2 regions of the Bacillus sp. ISL-47 genome follow, and region 2 is predicted to be linked to the other one. Evidence: riboswitches for the same ligand, from Rfam matches in the RefSeq annotation. Region 2 holds a riboswitch; the other holds the start of a gene.

Region 1 (7,786 bases), on a different contig from region 2:
TTTTTTCAAATCAAGGACTATCGAGCCCTTGCCGCGGATTTTTTGGATAAATCCGTTTTGAGCAAGCAAATTCAAGGCCTTTCGAATCGTTTCCCTTGAAGTTGAATACATCTCAGTCAATTCATTTTCTGATGGCAGAATGGATCTGGCAGGATACTTGCCATCTTGAATATGCTGGGCAAGCTCCTCATATATTAATAAGTATTTATTTCTCATTTTCATCACCGTTTAGTCCTGTTTTATCCCCATTCTACCATTTTTTTAAGGGCTGTATCCTCAAGACCGGTATTTACTTGTTAGACAGCTGTATAAAATACCAGCCGCCTTCTGTTACAACAGGCTTGAAGGTTTTTACTTTTAAATTTAATTCTTTCGCCATATGGCCGATATCCTCCTCTGTCGGGGTCGGATATAGATTTTCAAAAGCGGAGAAGAAGCTATTAAAAACACTTGAAAAGGCTTCTCCTTTTTTTGGGTGGAGTATGGGAGTAATGATGGTGATTGAACCACTTCGGCTGAGCCAGCTTTTCAAACGGGATAAAAGCTGTTTGCGATCCTGAGGCTCGATATAGTGAAGCAAATTGTTAATCATAATCAAATCTGCCTCATATTCAGGTGTATAATCATAGACATCGGAAGCGATGATGTGAATATTTTGGTAGTCTCGGCAATTATTTTGGGCTGATTCAGCCACTTCTTCATTCATCTCTATTCCTGTCAGGTCAGCAGCGGGAAACTTTTGGCTGATCCTGGTCAAATAGCCTCCTTCTCCACAGCCAATGTCAATAATCCGCCTTATCTTGTTTTTACGGATTGTTTTTAAAAGCCGCGGCAGGGCGAGCTGTTCAAGAAGTGAGGAGGTTCTCGCAACTGTTTGCCCATGTTCTTCATGGTTAAAAATGTTTCTCTTATTAGAACGAAGCAGTTCCGGATATGAAAGCAGTGTTGGGATATGAAGCTCCATCATTTCTTTCAAAATGATCCCTGTAGACCGGGGATTATCCGGTGTCGAGGGCAAACTGAATTTGGACGCAGTTTTAATTTTATCCTTCCCTTTCTTTTTTAAATGGCGGATGGCCAGTCCCACCTCCACCCATCTTAAAAGCAGCTCTTCCTGCAGATTCCTGCTTGATGCCACTTCTTTAACTGTGCTCCATTTCCTGAACTGTGAAAAAAGATCAAGCTCGAAGCCTACATAAGCATGCCAGCTATACAGAAACGGCTGGTTTTTTTTCATCCAATTCCTTGCCTTAAGTAAACGTACATATTCCTTTATCATCTTTGTCCAACCTTCTTTCAGCTTTTCCAAGGATAGTCATCTTTTTCTGTGTAAAAGTAATTCCTTTTTGCCTTCGAGGAAAGGCCTCTATTTCTTGCAGGCAGCATCCCCGCCTGTACAAAGCGGTCCAAAGCCGATTCGGACCAGTACCCAAGCCCGGAGACATTCAGCATTTGTTTAAATTGAAGTGTCTTGTCCCTTTCCATTTGCTTCAACCCTTTCCGGCGAATTCCAGTAATGAATCGGTTGGAATAGGAGTAAACCAAAGCGGATAGGTGGCTGAGACTGATCATTTTTTCAGCCCGCGGCTTTCGGACTTTTTCATACCACTTCAGCCTGCCGGGTGAAATTCTCCCGGTTGAATACATACTTTCATACAATTCCCCAAGGATATCAGCATCCTGGATGGCCATATTCATCCCCTCGCCGGCCATTGGATGGACCGTATGGGCGGCATCACCCAATATGGCGTACCTGCCATTCACATATTTATCAGCATAAAAAGCTGTCGGAATCATTAGCTGAATATCACTCCAATCCTTCAGCCTTGTTACGTACCCCTTCAATTCCGGAAAAAGCTCCAGATAGTTTTGATGAAAATGGTCGATCCCCTTTGCGTGAAACTCCTTATAACTCCCCTTTGGAATCAGGTAGACAGACCTGACCTTAGCTTTGGGCAGCGGAAATAAACCAAGGAACCGTTCATCTTTTGAAATGATTTTTCCTTCATCCAGCGATTGAGGCCTTGGAAAAGTGACAGTCAAAAAATGATGGTTATAATCTATTTTTTTAATTTTGCTATTCATTTCTTTTCTGGTAATAGAGTTCCTGCCTTCTGCACCGACATAGAAATCAGCCTTTACAAAGAGCCTTTCCTTCCTATTCTTCCTCTCTACTATTAAACGCCCATCACAATAGCCTTTTCCGAAAGCACCGGATAAGTACTGAAAGTTCGGATACTGCAGTGCCTGGCTGAGGAGAATTCTCTTCAGCTTTTCATGTTCGATCATAACGGCATAATCATAGTCTCCCGGCAGTATTCTATAGTCCATAAAAAACTCATTTTTTCCTTCCTCAAAGGCAATCCTGGAAAAAGAAAAACCATTACATTGAATATCTTTCAGAACATCAAGCTTCTCGAAAATTTGCAGGCTCTTCGGCTGCAGGAGCTCTCCTTTATAAATGGAAGATGGCTCTTCAAGCTTTTCAATTACCATCACATCGATCTTCGACCTGGCAAGTTTCAGCCCGAGCGTCAATCCCCCAATCCCTCCTCCAACAACAGCTACCTCGGTATTCAAGGACATACTTCCCACCACCTTTGCCCTTTATTTATCCTCCTTTTTAAAAAGCAAAACCAATGGATATGCTGATATTACAGTGTTTGGAAGATTTTTATAAACCGTTCTAACGAAAAAAGGAGTATGATTAGGGAAGGCACCTTTATTTTCAAATTCCTATTTAATCGATAAAATAAAGACATACGAAATAATTCTTTGATCCATCATGGACAATCTATATAGCATTTTATTTGGAGGCATTTCTATGAGAGAAATTACTGTAGAACAATATATTCAAATGGATAAGGCAGTTCCGGTTGATGTAAGGTCTCCAATTGAATTTGAGGAGTGCAGCATTCCAGGAGCTGTGAATGTACCGCTTTTCACCAATGAAGAACGTGTGGAAATTGGTACTCTTTATAAAAAAGAGGGCTCTGATGCTGCTAAATGGAGAGCGATGGAGATGGTTTCACCCAAAATCCCATCCATGCTCGGTAAGATTCGGGACCTGAAAAATAAAGGCTATCAGCCTGTTATCTACTGCTGGCGCGGCGGCATGCGCAGTAAATCTGTAGCCACCTTTTTGGCCTATGCAGGCGTGTCTTTCCCTCGTTTAGTTGGGGGATACAGAGCCTACAGGCAATATATTCTTGAAAATACAACTGGGTTAATTCCTGATCAATCAGTCGTTCTTCATGGCATGACTGGCGTGGGAAAAACGGATGTACTAAAGGTTTTAAGTGAGAGGGGTTATCCTGTCCTAGACCTTGAAGAAATGGCAGGACACCGCGGCTCGATCTTCGGCTCCTTTGGAATGGGTGACGGCAGCAGCCAAAAAACCTTTGATGCGCTGCTGTATCAAGCACTTTCAGAGGTTAAGGGTTCTCCATATATCATTATGGAAGCAGAGAGCAAGCGAATCGGCAAGGTCGTTCAGCCAGATGAACTGCTGGATACGAAGAAAACAGGTATCCACATCGATATGTATGCAGGTATGGAGTCCCGTGTTCAGCGTATTCTCAGAGATTATGTTGAGCCCTATCAAAAGGAAGAATGGTTCAAACCTAAAGTAAGCGAAAGCCTTTTATTTATCAAAAAAAGACTCAAGGACTATGATATACGTGCCCTGCTTGATGAAGCTGTTGAAAAGGAAAATTATCCACTGTTCATTAAGCTATTATTGGAACACTATTATGACCCTCGCTATGCCTTTAAGCAGCATGACTACGAAGGTCAGTTCCATCATGTTAACGCTGATGATGTTAAAGCAGCAGCCGAACAAGTCATCAAAATCATTGAAACACAAAATGCTCCCGTCCTGTGACGCGGAGCATTTATTATAAAAATATCTATATAATTTGGTTATTGCTGTGGTATGATAATAATATTGAACAAATCGTTCTTAATATGGAACCTTTCTGTGAATTCTGCTATAATCATATTACATACAATAATAAGGTGTGTGAGGTACAATGATCGGTGATCGTGTTAAAAAACTTCGCCAAGAAAAAAGAATGTCCTTATCCGAGCTTGCTGAACAGGCTGGTGTGGCCAAGTCTTACCTAAGCTCTTTAGAACGCAACCTGCAGACAAACCCATCCATACAATTCCTTGAAAAAATTGCAGGTGTATTGAATGTCCCAGTAGACCATTTAATCCATGAGCAAATCAACAAGGACGAGCTCGACACGGAATGGATGAAAATCGTAAAGGAAGCGATGGAATCCGGTGTTTCCAAAGAGCAATTCCGCGAGTTTTTGGATTTTAATAAGTGGAGAAGCGAACAGAAATAAAATTTTTTGAGCCTGAATTTTTTTCAGGCTCTTTTTTATAAAAAAACCTTTACCATTACCAATAAAATTTCGTTTACCTGGCCTTAGTTAAGACTTCCTTCGCTTCATTTTTATGTAGAAATTCACGGATTTCCTCTTTTTCAAGGCCTAAGTTTTTTGCTTCCAAGATCAGCTCCATCCATTCCATATCAATTCCATCCATTTTTAAACCTATTGCCGCCACAACTATTCCCCCCAAAATACATATCGTATTCCAGGCAATCCAGCCATCCTAGTATTTCCCCTAATACCTTAGACCTGTGACTTTGCGTCCTCATCTTTCAATGAGTTTGCCTTTTTCTGTACCTTTTTACTCATTATCTTTTTCCTAATAAATGTATTCTACTATCATGATATTGATTATGTTGTCATAATATGTCAGCTTCCCGCTGTTTTTTAAATATTTAATTAACTTACAATTCGACATATTCTTTTTAAATACTAGGTGCTCTGGCCTAAATATGATATGAGTTCTTCAAGACTTTGCCATTTCTAATAAAACGATGTTACATATAGTCGAATTCTTTTCTTGTATAGTAAGAAAGTCCAACCCTTTTTTTATAATTTTCATTAATTTGCTTAAATGAATACTTTAATGGCTTTTTATTCTTTCTGTAAATGACATGGATCGGCTCCATCGTCATGGCATCCAAAAAATCATTTTCCGTTAAATCATTTCCGCAGCAAGGACAGTGCCAATGCCCAATTTCACTGCTGCTGAAGGTTGGGCTACCGCATTTATCACAGTTCTTTTGATACATAGAGCACCACCTTTAAACCTATTGATTTAATGAGGTTCTGATTTCTCCTCTCCCGTTCAAGTTTGTAAGCAAAAAATAAACAGAGATGAATCTTAGTGCTTTATAACGAACAGGTAATCTGAGTATAGTTCATATTATCTATTTTGAAAAATTCTAAAAATGGCTGTTTTTTCTCTAAAAAGAACACTTTTTGTTCTATTACTCTAAATACCTTCGTTTATCTCACTATTCTATACTTTTTATTGAACGGAATGTTCGTTATAATGAATATATATTTTCTTATAAGGAGCATTATGCCTATGGTAGGTAGACGCATTAAAAATTTGAGGATCAAAAAAGGGTATTCTATTAATGAACTCTCCGAAAAAGCCGAGGTATCCAAGTCTTATTTAAGCTACATTGAAAGAGGCATCCAAAAGAATCCCTCTTTGCAGGTACTATCAAGAATAGCTAAAACGCTTGATGCCAACCTTGAGGATTTATTGGAAGAAAATAAAGATATGATAGCAGACCTAACATCCCTGGATGAGGAATGGGTCAATCTAGTAAGGGAGGCTATACGGCAGGGGATTACAAAGGAAGACTTTACCTATTATTTAGAGTTTATTAAGTTCAAGAAAATGAATGAAGGGAAAGGATGATGGCTTTAATTTATTGACGTACCTGTAGCGTCCTCCTTCTATGCTATCTTGTAAACAGTAAGGGCGGCTTATGTTGCTTAAAGAAAAAGCCAAGCCCATCATTAGCAGATAAAGCCTGGCTTCTCTTTTTTTCTTATTTATTATTCAGGCTGACGGCAATTTTAGAGCCCACTTCAGCATTATGCTTAACCAATGCAATATTAGCTGTCAGGCTTGTGCCATTCGTAAGTTCCTTTACTTTTCCAAGCAAAAACGGTGTTACTCTTTTACCTGAGATATTTTTTTCCATTGCTTCTTTTAGTGCCGTTTCGATAACCCCTGTGATAAATGATTCTTCCATTGCATCTTGCTCAGGTATTGGATTGGCAATGACAAGGCCGCCTTTTAGGCCCAGTTCCCATTTGGTACGGATCATTTCGGCAGCTTCTTCCGCAGTATCCACTCTGTAATTTACATTAAAAGGACTAGTGCGTGTATAGAAGGCCGGTAAAACATCTGTTTCAAATCCAACAACCGGGACGCCATGTGTTTCCAAGTATTCAAGGGTTAACCCAATATCCAGGATGGATTTTGCCCCTGCACAGACAACAGCAACATTCGTTTGGGCAAGTTCCTGAAGATCTGCTGAAATGTCCATGGTGGTTTCTGCCTCGCGGTGTACCCCGCCAATTCCGCCTGTCACGAACACTTCGATCCCTGCCAGCTGGGCACAGATCATCGTAGCTGCTACAGTTGTTGCACCGTTTCTCTTTTTCGCCACCAAAAACGGCAGGTCACGTCTGCTTGCCTTTTCTACATCGGTGCTTTGGGCCAGAAACTCCAGCTCCTCATCAGATAAGCCAATTTTGATTTTCCCATTTAAAATAGCAATGGTTGCAGGCACTGCTCCATTTTTACGAATAATTTCTTCGACCTCTTTTGCCGTCTGTACGTTCTGCGGGTATGGCATACCATGTGAAATAATTGTTGATTCCAATGCAACAACCGGTTTATTATCTTTCTTCGCTTTTAAAACTTCTTCTGAGTACTCGAGCAAGTTTTCCAACATGATGTCTCATTCTCCTTAGTTAAAGTATTTTTTAAAGGTTTCCTGCAAGCGTGTGTTGTTTAAATTTGGATTCACGGTTTCAAGGGACTGCAGGGCCAGCATGGAGCAGGTCATGCCGATTTTGCAGGCATCTTCAGTGCCCAAGCCTTTTAAGTGGCCAAATATGACTCCGGAAACAAGCGAGTCGCCAGCACCCGTAACTTCTGCAACGTTTACTTTTGGAGCGAGCAGAACTCCCGCTTCTCCCTCGTTTGTATAGTAAATCAGCCCTTTATCGCCCCTGCTGATCACGACCTTTTCCACACCTTTTTTCATGATCTTTTCAGCTGCCTTGAAAAAATCGCCTTCACTGCTGATTTTCATACCTGTTAATGCTTCTGCTTCATCTTTATTGGCAATCAGCCAGGTAACACCATTCAGGTTTTTCGGCAGATTTTTAATTTTTGGAGCTGATACTGGTGTGATACAGAGGGGGATATTCTCTTCATAACATCTGGCTATGATCTGCTTTAACACCTCAGGAGGGTAGTTGGTATCCAAAATAACCATTTCGGATGAGGCAAGATAGCCCCACTTCTTCTCAACAAAATCCTTGGTAACGTTTTCATAAATGGTCATATCAGCTAGCGCCACTGCCATTTCCCCATCATGGCCAAGCACCGCCGTATAGGTACCGGTTGTAAATCCCGGCAAGGACTGCGATGGTGTGATATCAGCAAAGGCTTTTGTATACTCCAGCAGCCATCCCCCTTCTGGATCATCCCCAACTACCGTCATCAAGCCGACATCACAGCCGAGCCTTCCAAGGTTTTCAGCTATATTGCGGGCAACTCCGCCGCTTGATTGTGAGCTCTCAGCGGGATTTGAGGTTTCATACTGAAGCTGTCCTGTAGTTTGAATTTTCCTGTCTACATTGGCGCCGCCTATGCAGAGCACTTCTTTTCT
Region 2 (7,017 bases):
ATTACGGATGAGGCCAATGAGTATGATGAGCCAATTCAGTATGACTCTCCAAGCAAGGAAGAGCATGTATCAGATGAAGAGCCTGAAATTATTGATACGGATCAAAAGAAGAAAAAAACTAGCAAAAATATGTCCGCCCAGGAATCATTGGACATAGATTTTGAAGATGCAGAGTAACAAAACAAATGTCCTCCTTCCAGCATGGATCTGGGAGGAGGCTAGAGATAAAGAACAATTGAAAATGCTTGTTTTAGAGTATATGCGGAGGTATTCGGATTACAAAGTAAAAGGGGTTAAAAACGGATTTGCTGTATGTGAGAGGGAGTGAATCACATGTTTGTTAAGACCATTCGTATTCCAAATGGAGATGTATTTTCAAAGTATTTTATATTCAAATGTGAAACTATCGGGGAATCTGATATGCGTGCCATGTCATAAAAATGTCCATAGGAAGTAGGTGATACGGTGCCCGAAAGTTATCCATTTCCAACCTATTCAGGATTATTAGAGCCGAAACATTACAAAAAAATTGGATCAGCATTGTGGCTTTTTCTCTGGTGCGTCAGTTCCACTACAAAAGAGATTGAACGAGATGGAGTAACCTGGGGCATCGTGTTAGGAAATAAGCCATTGAAACGCTCAGAGTTGGCAAAACCTTTTGGAGTTAGCGAAAGAACTGTTCAAAGGTGGCTGGATGACCTAGAAACACATGGTTACATAAAGATCACCAGAGCACCTTATGGATATATTATAACTGTTAAAAACTCTAAAAAATACAGCAAAGAGAGAGTGGACAAAAACGTCCAGTCTGATGGAGACCGGACAAAAACGTCCAGTCCAGAGTGGACAGAAATGTCCAGTCATGTGGACAAAAGTGTCCACTCTAATAAAGATATTACAAAGATAAATAATACTACTATTACTATTACTAAAGAAAATGACCCAGTAGATATTATTGCTGAAAGATTCATAGAGTTACGAACGATACAAGAAGGACGTTCTGTTTACCCAACAACAAAAGATTATGAAGCAATCGCCCGGATTGTCGCCCGTGGTATGCCGTTGCCACAAACAATCAAATTGCTTGAACAGTGTTTTGCTGAATATAAAGAACGTCAGCCAAATGGAGCCATTAAAGCCTTCGGTTACTGTGAAAAATACATCATGGATCATTATGAGGCCTTAGTAGCAAGAGAACAGGCAAAAGAAGCAGCTAAAAACGTTAAGCCTTTTAAAAGCAATAATTCTTATAAACCTAAGGGTATGCGATCCAAGCCAATACGTACGGAAATGCTGCCAGATTGGTTTTATGAAAATGAGCAACCAAAACAACCGATAAAGGAAAAATCACCTGACCAAATTGCTGCCGATAAGGCTGAACTTGATGAAATGCTGAGGAAAATGCAAGAGCGGGAAGTGCCTAGCAATCAAGATGAGCTGGCCCGTAAAAAGGCAGAACTAAATGAAAAGCTAAAAATATTAAGATCAGGGAGTTGAAACCATGGGGATCCTATATGAATCCGTTATGCAACAGAAAAGGAATATCCTCATCAAGAGATTGTCAGAACTTAATATTTATAAGGCTCAGTCAGGAAAGAGAATCCACGATTGTGATTACGAGGAACTGAAATATGAGCTTGTACTGGCATCTTTTCGGGAGATTAATACAGAGGCTACACAAAATAACTGGTTTTGAAGGGAGATATGAAAAATGACTATCACAAATGTTAAATTAGTTACTCGCTGTCCAAAATGTCTGGCCAAGGGGACAGTGATAGGACATCGAAAAAACCTCTTATTACTTGAATGCAGGGACTGCAATACACGCTGGAATACTTACTCAAAGACTTGCAAGATTTGTGGAAAGCCAAATTATTTCTACATTGAGGGTCCATGCGTGAAATGCTACTCGGAAAAACACAACGCCATATGATTTTAAAAGCAGCGAAGCTGAGCTTGCTGCTAAGTTTCCTCAAAAAAAAGACCCCTATAAAGAGGTTGTTTAGCTGACAAGCTTATTTAATGCGGGGATTAATTCATTAAAGTACGGTTTTACAATAAAATCTTTAGCACCATAATTTAAAGCTTCCACGATTAATTTAGATTGTCCCATTGCGGAGCATATAACAACTTTTGCATTTGGATCAAGATTCTTGATCTCTTTTAAAACAGCCATTCCATCTTTACATGACATTGTTAAGTCTAGTAATACGATATCTGGGGAAGACTTCTTGAAAAGTGATATAGCTTCGCAACCATCAGAGGCTTCAGCAATTACTTGATAGTTGCCTTCAGACAAGGTTCTTTTAAGTATTTGTCTCATAAACATAGAATCATCAGCAATTAGTACTTTATTAATCATATCAAACTCCCTTTTTGAAAATTAGGCAAATTTAAGAAAGGAGTTATAAGAGATTTACGAGATTGATAAATCTCGGTAACCCGGCTGCCTTAGCTTTTACCTTACACCCGTGGCTTTGCGTCTTTTACTTTCATAAAATTTGCCATTATAGGTATATTAACACAGTGAATATAGTGGAAAACGACAAAATGTGACAAAAAATTGATAATTTCGTGACTTATGGATTATAAATTTCGTTGGTGGTGAGGGAATGAAGCAATTAGACTTATTCTCCTTTGCCCTTGAAGATCAGATAGCTGAACTAAAACAAGGCGAAGAGTTGGAGTTTTACAGAGGGATGGAACGGCTGCTGATCCGTCATCATGAAAAATACAAGGGCGTTTGTCATTATCAGGGACCTGATTTCTCTGGTGTAGCATTTCATCTTGATGAAAGGGAAGGATTAGATTTGTTTGTTGCCAAGATAAATAGGTGGCTGGAAGAGTAAGACAAGGAAGCAAAAGAGTAAACTAGGTATTCTTTCGAATTCTAAAAGTATACTCCCTGCATTTTTTGTAAATGTTAAGAGAAAAACAAGGGAGGATTTTTAGTTGGAATGGATTTTTTATCTATACCTGATAAATACGTTTTTTATCTTAATCATAGCAATTCGGGATGTACGTAGGCCTGCCAAGGCTTTGAATTGGATAATAATCGTCCTTCTTTTTCCTATCATTGGTTTCTTGCTTTATCTTAGCATATCAAATCCTAAGTTTATTCATCGGAAAAGATTGACCTCTTCTAAAAGTGAATCGAATAAATTACCTGATACATTTGGTGATTCAGCATCGGTAATCGCCGATGCTTTACGGCCCTTCACTGTGAATGGGCTACGAACGGGCCAAGTCCAAGTATTTGACAATGGAATAGCAAAATATAAACAACTCATTGAATCCCTCCAAAAAGCCCAAAAAACGATTGATCTGGAATATTTCATATTTAGGAATGACCAAATTGGTAATCGCATCACAGAACTGCTAATCGAAAAAGCAGTAAATGGAGTGCGGGTTCGTTTTATGAGAGATGGCTTGGGGAGTTATAAATTTCCGCGTGAAAAAATCCGACAGATGGTCAAAGCAGGGATAGAATGCCGTACAATATTTCCTTTACGATTTCCTTGGATCTTTTCTTATTGGAATTATCGGGATCATTGTAGAATTGTCACAATTGACGAAAAAGTAGCTTTTACTGGATGCATGAACGTAGGATATGAATATACAGGATTGAAGCCTGACGTTGGCTACTGGCGGGATACCCACTTGCAAATCATAGGAGATGCATTGGTCGATTTACAGACTGTCTTTGATGTTCATTGGAATATGGCAGTGCCGGAAAAAATAAAATCAAATACTAACCCGAAAACAAAGTCTGATGTAATCAATCCAATCGGCAGAGAAGATCATGTCAGATGGTTAGCCGAATTGGGATCAGAGTTGAGCACCCTAGATTATAATGAGATAGACATATCGCCAAAAACAAGGACATTGCAAAAAGCGTATATCCATACGTTGGAAGGAAACCCTGGAATTCCTACCCCATTTATTCGTCAAACTTACTTTATATGTATAACACAAGCGACTAAGACTATTGATATAACAACACCCTATTTTGTACCGGAAACAGATATTATTATGGCATTAAAGACAGCAATAGCTCGAGGTGTGAGCGTAAGATTGCTGGTTCCTCGCCACAATAATCAAAAAATCGTGGGTTTTGCAAGTCGTACTTATTATGGGGAACTTTTAGAAGCTGGTTTACAAATCTACCAGTACGACAAAGGAATGATTCATACCAAGGTGTTGACTATAGATGAGGAGATTGCTGCCGTAGGCTCAGCAAACTATGATATGAGAAGTTTTCGACTGAATTATGAGGTATGTCAAGTCTTGTACAGTGCAGATGTGGCGAGGGAACTCACAGATCAGTTCGAACGTGATCTAATTGACTCTATTCCATTAAATATTGAAGACTTGCTGGAACGACCCCTGACCGAGCGGATTGTTGAACAGAGTGCCCGCCTGTTTTCTCCATTATTATAAGTTGATAAAACCGGTATTTTTTATCTTTCTGATTTTAATTTAGCTTACATGTTGTAATATAAATATTTTAAAACATGAGGATTTTTGAAATCGAGTGAAATATAAAATGGAGGAATAAACTTTGGGTGAAGTTTTTTTTGGTTTACTGACAATCAAAGTCATAGTAGGTTTTGTCACCTTATTTTTTATCATTATCATAACCGGTAGAACATCAATCTCTCAGTTAACCCCGTTTCACTTAGTTTTTGTATTAGTGCTTGGAGATTTTTTAGGAAATACCATTTATGAAAATAAGGTAGGGATTTTTCACTTTTTATATGCCATCGGATTGTGGACGCTTCTCATGTTGGGGATAGAGTTCTTGACTCTAAAAAATAAATCGACACGTTCTCTCTTATTGGGGGATCCTAACATCATTATTCGGGATGGTGTAATGGATAGAAAGTTACTTAAAAAGAACAAATTGGATGTAAATCAAGTATTAAGTATACTTCGACAAAATCAGGTTTTTTCTGTTCGCGAAGTCAAATACGGTATATTGGAAGCTAATGGGCAAATAAGTATATTATTACAATCGAAGTATCAAAAACCAGACAAGCAAGACCTCAGTCTTCTAGAAAGTCCAGTATACCTCCCAACAGCGTTAATTATAGATGGGGAAGTATTAAGGGATAATTTACATGAACTCGGATTTGATCAACAGTGGTTAGATAATCAATTAACTACCAATGGCTATGATAATGTTAAACGTATACTCTACGCAGATTGGCGAGAAAATGAAGGAATTCATATTAGTCCATTTTAAAATTTTATTAGGATATTAGCATATGTTTGTGAATGGCCATTTGGATTTTAAATATTAATTCAGTGTTTTTATAAAAATTGAAACAGAGAATATGTATCTCGACTCTTATTTGAAATTTAAAATGTTATCTGCATTTTGATTGATACTTGAAAATTAATTTATCAAGAGATTGACTGTTTCTTATAGTTTCAGGGTCATCTAACCCTTTCCTTAATCCGGTTTCAATAAGCACTTTTCTATACAATTTAATCTTTTTTCTAAGCTCTCGGCAGAAATTACACATTAATTTGCTCCTTTAAATGATAAAATTACAGGAACTATTATTTCAGATAAAGGGAAAATATTGAATGATTTCGACAAAACTTGTCTATAAAAGACAAAAATTAGTAATAAGAAAAAGCCAGGATTTCTCCCGGCCGACCTAATATAATTTTAGCACTTGGGAGGGATTCCTGGTGAAAACCAATATAGAAAAAATGACAACTGAAATCGATAGTCGATACCCCGCCGAGAGAGTTCGGTAAGCAAGTTATATCCTGGTAATCAGGGAAGCCTTCTCATTATGAATTAAACTACTCAAATAAGATATGATCATTTATTCCATAACTTGGATAGATTGATGGGGACTATTTCTTCCCCATTAATTTGTTTATGTATTATTGGATTTTGAAAAGGGTTGTAAGCATAATTTTCACTACCATATTTTGAATTGCGAGCACGGACATCAACACCGAGGACACTTCGAATCATTTTGTGGTATGTCATAGCTGTTCATCTCCTTTGTATTTATTAGATTTATTATTTTTAATTGCTCAATAAAAAATTCATAAAAAAACAAAATAAGTCTACTGGAACAACCAGGGGCACTGAATGGCGAATTAAGCGTTGTTTGGTGTCCATTTTTATTATATCCAAAGGAGTGTTTTTAATGAAAGAAGCTGCCAGCAAACAAATTGAATCCATTCTTAAGGATTACCATTGGATGATGAACTCTATAAAGATACTCAGGGACTCAATGAAAGATGCAGGGGAAGAGCTCACAGCTCAATATGGAGATGAGGCTGGGATGCCGAAAGCTAAAGGCTCCACAAGTGATCCTGTTTATAGAGAGTGTGTACGCAGAGAGAGAAGACATTCAGTTATTCATAAGTACGAGGCAAAGATTTCTGTTATTCAGGATCGGATGCATCTTATTACAGATGATAGAGAAGTGGAGGTTCTCTATTGGCTGCTTGAAGGGAAAAGTTATCGATGGATTGCTATGCATATGGGTTTGTCTCATACCCACATTGGACGTATTAAAGATTCAATTGTTAAGAAAATGAGTGAATATGTTCCAAATGGGACAATCGGGACAAATGATACGAAATTGCTAAAACATAAATCTGCTTGCTAAACTTGAAGGCAGGACGGGGAGGCGGTAATAAGCTGCTTCCTCTATATTTGTTCGATGATACATATTCAAGTGAATTATTTACAGGAAAATATCTCCTTTTGTCGAATATGGTGTAAAGGGGGGGTGTAATAGATGAAAAAATTCAAAGTAAGATTTAGCTTCGATCATGAGAATTCTAAAACTTTAGAAATAGAAGGGGAATCTTCAGAACAATTGCTTAACAAGTTAACCAGTCATTCTGGTTGGTACATTGATAGTAAAGCAGAGACTGCAATCAACATGAACCTTGTGACAAGAATAAGCTTTGCAAAACCTGCAAGAGCCTCTGCAGTTAGTGGCTTGTAATCGTGGTAAATATAGCATCCTTCGGGGTGCT

What was found. A riboswitch is a leader RNA that binds a small molecule or an ion and turns the genes downstream of it on or off. The one in region 2 is predicted to bind cyclic di-GMP.
Region 1: it holds a riboswitch for cyclic di-GMP, as region 2 does, so the genes downstream of both, J7I93_RS09765 (anti-repressor SinI family protein) here and J7I93_RS08805 (response regulator) in region 2, are expected to answer to the same signal.

Annotation. Positions count from the first base shown of each region.
Region 1 covers NZ_JAGGQS010000025.1:2,718-10,503, reverse strand. The annotation lists gene treR (trehalose operon repressor) at 1-216, opposite strand, end outside; gene J7I93_RS09785 (class I SAM-dependent methyltransferase) at 290-1,279, opposite strand; gene J7I93_RS09780 (FAD-dependent oxidoreductase) at 1,297-2,586, opposite strand; gene mnmH (tRNA 2-selenouridine(34) synthase MnmH) at 2,825-3,883, shown strand; gene J7I93_RS09770 (helix-turn-helix domain-containing protein) at 4,032-4,352, shown strand; gene J7I93_RS09765 (anti-repressor SinI family protein) at 4,426-4,575, opposite strand; cyclic di-GMP riboswitch class I at 4,606-4,696, opposite strand; gene J7I93_RS09760 (hypothetical protein) at 4,898-5,152, opposite strand; gene J7I93_RS09755 (helix-turn-helix domain-containing protein) at 5,452-5,793, shown strand; gene J7I93_RS09750 (pseudouridine-5'-phosphate glycosidase) at 5,927-6,841, opposite strand; gene J7I93_RS09745 (carbohydrate kinase) at 6,857-7,786, opposite strand, start outside.
Region 2 covers NZ_JAGGQS010000022.1:54,773-61,789, reverse strand. The annotation lists gene J7I93_RS08820 (recombinase RecT) at 1-177, shown strand, start outside; partial or broken gene J7I93_RS08815 (hypothetical protein) at 466-1,275, shown strand; gene J7I93_RS08810 (hypothetical protein) at 1,502-1,696, shown strand; gene J7I93_RS08805 (response regulator) at 2,003-2,362, opposite strand; cyclic di-GMP riboswitch class I at 2,434-2,516, opposite strand; gene J7I93_RS08800 (hypothetical protein) at 2,613-2,849, shown strand; gene J7I93_RS08795 (phospholipase D-like domain-containing protein) at 2,953-4,440, shown strand; gene J7I93_RS08790 (DUF421 domain-containing protein) at 4,562-5,245, shown strand; gene J7I93_RS08785 (aspartyl-phosphate phosphatase Spo0E family protein) at 5,370-5,528, opposite strand; gene J7I93_RS08780 (helix-turn-helix transcriptional regulator) at 6,174-6,641, shown strand; gene J7I93_RS08775 (hypothetical protein) at 6,774-6,986, shown strand.